2 regions of the Staphylococcus pasteuri genome follow, and region 1 is predicted to be linked to the other one. Evidence: riboswitches for the same ligand, from Rfam matches in the RefSeq annotation. Region 1 holds a riboswitch; the other holds the start of a gene.

The links. Region 1 has a riboswitch for thiamine pyrophosphate ahead of Q4528_RS08055 (ECF transporter S component). Riboswitches for the same ligand answer to the same signal wherever they lie in the genome.
Region 2: linked by a shared signal. The riboswitch ahead of tenA (thiaminase II) and the one ahead of Q4528_RS08055 (ECF transporter S component) in region 1 are both predicted to bind thiamine pyrophosphate.

The regions. Positions count from the first base shown of each region.
Region 1 is NZ_JAUOQO010000006.1:82,551-85,987, reverse strand. It holds gene Q4528_RS08060 (ABC transporter ATP-binding protein) at 1-1,135, opposite strand, end outside; gene Q4528_RS08055 (ECF transporter S component) at 1,148-1,723, opposite strand; TPP riboswitch at 1,810-1,911, opposite strand; gene graF (glycopeptide resistance-associated protein GraF) at 2,190-2,324, opposite strand; gene auxA (lipoteichoic acid stability factor AuxA) at 2,479-3,437, shown strand, end outside.
Region 2 is NZ_JAUOQO010000010.1:61,384-64,820, reverse strand. It holds gene thiM (hydroxyethylthiazole kinase) at 1-439, opposite strand, end outside; gene thiD (bifunctional hydroxymethylpyrimidine kinase/phosphomethylpyrimidine kinase) at 432-1,253, opposite strand; gene tenA (thiaminase II) at 1,246-1,935, opposite strand; TPP riboswitch at 2,012-2,111, opposite strand; gene Q4528_RS11050 (transglycosylase family protein) at 2,294-3,031, opposite strand.

The DNA of each region.
Region 1 (3,437 bases):
AAGGGTGTTGATTTTTTACATTAGTTAAATTAAGCAATTCTAATAGTTGTAATGTTTTCTCATCTGCATGAGTTGAATCTAAATGATTATAATGAATAAAAATTTCTTCATATACTGAATTAGTAATAAATTGTAGTTCTGGATTTTGATATACAAGATACATATGTTGGGATGCATCTTTGATTTTATGTAATTCTTGATTTTGGTATGTCATTATACCTTTGTATTTAATTAACTGTAATATTGACTCTAATAAAGACGTTTTACCAGTACCATTTTTTCCAGTAATTGTAATCCATTCCCCAGAATTTATTGATAATTGGTCTACTTTAAATAAAGTTTTCTTACTACGAAGTATTTCTCCATCATTAAATTTAAATAATTGTTGTTGTGTAGATGGCGTTATTTTTTTCGGTTCTGGGGCATAATTCCATGCTTTAGGGTGCCATACTCCATATTCACTTAGCAGATGTTCAAAATGTTGTAAAATATGTTCTGGACTACCATCAGCGATAATTTGACCTTCATAGTTCATCAATAGGACTCTATCTACATGTTGCCAAATATGTTCTACTTTATGTTCTACAATCAGAACCGTTTGATCTTGCCATAGGTCTATTAGTCGCTGCCATAAATCTTCTGTAGCTTCTACATCTAACATAGCAGTAGGTTCATCTAAAAATAGGGTATCAGCTTGTTGCAAAATTGTTTCTACAATTGCTAGTTTTTGTTTCATGCCGCCACTTAGATGATTAATTTGTGTTGTTTCATTTACATTTAAGTTTACTGAGTTTAATGCATTTTCAATAGCTTCATCCATATCTTTTCTAGGAAGTTGTCTATTCTCTAATACAAAAGCTAATTCTTCATAAACTTTAGGCATACAAAATTGTGTATCTGGATCTTGAAAAATAACGCCATTATGGTCATTGATTTCTAAAGTGTCATATTTCATAGGTAATTCAATTAATTTTGGTACGATGCCACTTAATACATGGAGTAGTGTACTTTTACCAGAACCAGAAGGGCCGAGCAATAATACTTTTTCTTTGTCTTTAATTTCTAAATTAAGATCATCGAATATTTTTCGGTGACCATTTGGGTACTTCAAACGTAAATTTGTAACTTTTAGCACTTTAAAATCCCCTTATAATGAATCGTAGTCATCTTTAGATGCGGGTCTAAATAATTTAGTTACACCAGTTTGATCCAATGCTTTTACTAATAAGTAAGAAAGTAAACCAGATATAATGATGCCACTAAGTGCACGAAAAACAATAAATAAAATTAAATTCCATCCGGCAACTTCGTTTAAATATCCGTAATAGTAATCGACAGGGAATGAAATAAGTGCTGTAACCAATCCAGCTAAAATAGCAACCATAACTGAACGAGATTGATATTTAAAGATAGCGAATACAATTTCGCATGCTAAACCTTGTAAAAGTGCATATACGATTGTCGGAATATCAAATTTCCCCATAACAATTGTTTCACCAGCACCAGCTGCAAATTCAGCGAGTAAGGCGATACCTGGTTTAGGTATAATTAAATAACAAACTACTGCAGCCATAAACCAAACGCCATACGTTAATTGTTCAAGATGTAAGCCAGCAACTTGAGCAACATTGTAAAACAACCACCATAAATTATAAATGATTGCAAAAATAACAGAGATAAGCACTGTCACTAGTATCTCAGAAAGTTTTAAACCTTTTGACATAAAAAACATCCTCCTAAAAAACGCACAACCTTCTCTAGGAAAGTTGTGCGTAAAACATAAGAATATGTCTAAACATACGTTTATATCTTCTGTTAGTTACACTTTCCTACGCTAGTATCTAGCTAGATCAGGTTCAAAGGGTTTGAGGGTTAACCTCATCTCAGTTCAAAACACCCCTAGTGCGTTCATTAATTTAATTTGTCTTTAATGTAAGTTTTTTCGTGAAGAATGTCAAGGTGGTATAGAATATAAAAGTATAAATTGATGTTAATTTAATATACTTATAGACAACAAATACAATTCATGGAAAAAGAAGATTTTAGAACAATAATTTTAAAAGAAAGGGTATCTCAAATTAATTTATCAAAATACAAATAAGCTATGTAAATAGTATTACCTATCTACATAGCTTTATTCTTAAATTCATTACAAGTGCCTATCTGTATAATTAAAATTTAGTCAACTATTAATTTAATGCATCGTCGATATCTTTTTTAGTTTGCTCAATATCATCAGATTTATTTTCTTTTTGCTCTTTTAATTTTTCTTCTGCTTCTTTTGCTTTTTCAGCTGATTTTTTATTTAATTCTTCGTTACTCATAATAAATCCACCCCTAATTGTGTTTTATTTGTTTACATACTACTTTTACCCAGTTATGCTAATATTAAACTTTTCTAGGTCTATAGATGTATTTAGTGATTTATTAAAGACAAGAAGAAGTTCTTCATATATAATAACTTTTGAGGTGAATAGTATGTCTTTTCTTAAGAAACACACCGAGATTATATTTAGTTATATTATCGGTATCGTTTCACTTTTCACAGGACTCATTATATTAATCAATTTACCACTTATTAAACAATTAAATGGTGATAAGAAGGTAAATACTCATGTACATAATATATGGGAATTCCTGAATGCATTTTTCGCTGAAATCATAAAAGTGATGAGTAGATTTATAGGGAGCTTCCCAATAATAAGTGCCATTATCATTATTTTATTTGGTATCTTAGTTATGTTACTCGGTCATACATTATTTAGAACAATTAAGTATGACTATGATATTTCTATTTTCTTCTTAGTTATAGGGATTATGTATTTCCTAATAACTTTAATTCTAATGATGCAAGTATATGGTTTCTTCGGTATCGTATTTATTATTCCATTCATCATTCATATCGGTTATATCGTTTATAAAGATGAATTAAATAGTAATAATCGAAAAAGTCACTATATGTGGATAATCGTATCATATGGTATCAGCTATCTTATTACACAAATTGCATTGCATGGTCGTATTGACTCTAATGAAATTGAATCTATTGATATTTTAAGTGTGAATACATTCTTTATCATCATGTGGTTATTAGGACAAATGTCTATTTGGAACTTCTTATTCTTAAGACGAGCTTTACCGCTAACGAAACAAGAATTAGGGGAAGAAGAACCAGAATTATCAAGAACAAGTAAAGGTAACGTTTCAAATCAAACTAAAGTTCACTTAAAACAACTTCAAGATAAGACAACAGAATATGCACGTAATACTAGAAGAAGTGTCGATTTAGAAAAAATTAGAACTAAAAGAGATAAGTTTAAAGAAAAAGTTAAAAATATTGTTGATATCCAGGAAGATGATATTCCAAATTGGATGAGAAAACCTAAATGGATTAAACCAATGTATGTTGAAATATTCTGCGGTGTAGTTATTTTCTT
Region 2 (3,437 bases), on a different contig from region 1:
TTGCAATGTCTAATACATTTAATTCACTGTCTCCATCTGTACCTTTCATTGTTGTATTTGAATCGACTAGTGTTAAAATTTCAGAAGCATTTCCTTTGATTACAGATACATCCACTTCGTCTAAAAAGCGTTTACAAAAATCTTTTCTATACTGTGATGCTCCAACTGCGACTGGATCAAAAACAATAGGAGTTTCTAATTCGTTAGCAATTTTACCAATTTTTATTAAATCATCTTCATTATTATGTGTAAGTGTCCCAATGTTTATAAGCAAACCGCCCGCAACTTTATAGAAATCTCTCGCTTCTTCAGGCGCTTCACTCATTGCTGGACTTGCACCTATGCTTAATAAACCATTAGCAGTAAAATTTTTTACAACATCATTGGTATAACAGACGATTAGTGGATTTTCATTTCTAAGTTTTTCTAAATTATTCATCATCTAACCCTTCTTTCTTAAGATATGCGAAGTGATTAACAGGGCCACGACCTTTACCTATTTCTGGTGTATATTTGATACTTAATGAAATGAATTTTTTAGCTTTTTCTACCGCTTCATATATAGAACGACCTTTGGCTAATTCTGCTGTTATTACTGCTGAAAATGTACAACCAGTACCATGTGTATGTTTAGTTTCAAAACGTTCATCTTCAAATGTATAAACACCATCTTGCGTAAACAGAAAATCTTTAGCATTATTTAAATCTGCAGAATGCCCGCCTTTAATAACTACGCCCTTACTTCCAATTTCATTAATGAATATATTACCTGCTTTACGTATATTTTCTTCTGTATCAATCTTGATACCAGTTATTTCTTCAGCTTCTGGTATATTTGGAGTAACGACATCTGCTAATGGCAATAAAGTATCTTGAAGTTTTTGTTTAGTTTCATCATCCATAAGAGAGTCTCCACTTTTAGCAAGCATAACTGGATCAATAACATATGGAATTTCGGGATATTGTTGTAAGTAACTTTGTACTAAATGCATTGTATCTTTAGTTGCAATCATTCCTGTTTTAATTGCATGAGGTAATTCATCATTAAATATACTTTCTAATTGTTCTTTTACCCATGATGTCTCAAGATTATGAATATGCTGAACCCCTAATGTATTTTGAGCGACAATACTAGTTATTGACGCCATGCCATACACACCACAAGAATGGAATGACTTAAGATCTGCCATAACACCTGCTCCACCTGTTGGGTCTGTACCAGCAATTGTTAAAGCTATTTTAGGCTTATTCATATTTATCACCTCGATAATTCCATTTTTCATCTATATAAGCCATATTGAAAAAGTTTCTCTCATGTAGTGTACTTTGCAAGAAGTTCTCTTTAATTTCATTTTTTTCATTTTCAGTACATTGTTGAGTTAAACGATCCATCAAGTCATCAAAGACACGGACTAATTCATCCATTTCTGTACTATAAAATTCAAACCAATCAACTGTTTTTTCATCACGATTTAAATTTTGATCTTGCATTGCTCTTTTAGCAATAACGGCATAAACATAAGGGCATGGCGCCATTGCAGCAATCGTATAAGCAGCGTTTTCATGTGCATAAGCATTATAATACATATGTTTGATGTAGTGATCTCCACTTGGTGGCCATACTTTTTCTTTAACAATTTCATCATATGGTTCATTTATGAAAGCAGCTAAAGATTCATGAGCGGCCACTTCACCTTCTAACATAAATTCTATTTGATCAACTAAAAATTTCACATCTTCTAATTCTGACATTTTAGGTATCAATAATGCATATAAATTAGCAAATTCCTTTAAATACGAAGCATCTGCACGTAAATACTGTCGAACGGCTTGTTTCGATAATTCACCATGCAATAAATCTTGAATAAAACCATCGTTGTAAATATCTTCAATAATTGGTTCTGCAGCTACCCTTAATTCTTTAGAAAAACTCATCACAAATTGCCTCCTTGAAATAAAAAACTACTTCCCAAATAGGAAAGTAGTTAATATCAAGGTTAATATGCGCCTTTAATAATAAATACTACTTTCCTACGTTGGTGCTAACCAAATCAGGTTGTAAGGGTCTGAATAAAATTCATCTCAGCCATAAGGCTCCCCTAGTAGTTTTCTTTTTAATTACTGTCATATATAACATTAGCAAAATAAATACATGAAATCAATTATCTAAAAGTTTCATTTATTAATTTAATAAAAATTCATAAACAATTGAAATTTCCACGTTTTTAAACTAAGTCATTTTTATGATAAAAAAATTCACCCTATCAAAATAGGGTGAAAGAAATATCTTATATTATGCAGTTACCCATTGGCTTGGGCCAGCTGTATCATATAATTTTTGAGCTGCAGCGTCTTGAACGTGTTCAGGAGCATTTGCTGCTGGTTGACCTTTATATTCATCTGGTGCTACTGAATCCCAAGTTGATTGTAAGAATTGGAATTTACCTGAAGCGCCAGTTGATGGGTTTGTAGCATGAATGTCGCCACCTGATTCACGTTGAGCGATTTGTTGTAAATGAGCATTTACGCCAGAACCACTTGAAGCTTCGCTTGAGCTTGAATCATTTGAGCTTGATTGATTATTTGAAGTAGTTTCTTGTTGTGGTTGTTGAGTTTGCTCAGTTTGTGGTGCTGAAACTTGTTCAGGTTGAGCTGATTTTGATTGTTGTTGATTGCTTACTTCTTGTGCAGAAGTTTCGTTAGTTGATGCTGAAGCTTGTTCACTTACATCTTGTTGTGGTTGAGCTTGAGTATTTGAAGCTTCAGTTGATTGACCAGATTGGTGATAATCCCATGAGAAGTTTGTACCATCTGATTCAAAGTGATAAGTGAAACCATTGTAATCGAATGTATAGTTATAAGCACCTTCTTGGATAGGGCTTTCGTTTAATGTTTGATCGTTTGATTGAGCTTTTTGAGCTAATTCTGCTTCATTAATATTTGCTTCGCTTGCGTGTGCGTCGTGTCCAGCATTACCTGCTACAACGCCTAATCCTACAGCTAGTGATGATGCAATAATTGTTTTTTTCATTATTAAAAAATCCTCCTAAAAGTGATTTGTTTTCTTTAACTAATTTACAAATACTACTGTAACATCCATAAATTCCTTGCAGGTTACAGCCAAATAAAAATGAAAGCTAGTTTTTTACGTGCGAATTACATTATATTTTAGTGTAATTTTAAATTTTATCCTTTATGAAAACTGCCATGACAGTTTATATAATACATGTGTCTGTGATGTGTTTGTAATACAATTGAAATCTATCAGATAATTCTGACGTGAATTGAATCAATTTTCCTGTATAAACTAATAAATAAACGACCTTTTTTAATATTAATTTAAAAAAGGTCGCTCGAGTATAATTGAAAGATGATAATTTATATTAAGATAGGATAAAGTATAAATAATTGGGAGTTATTGAATAATTAATGGATGT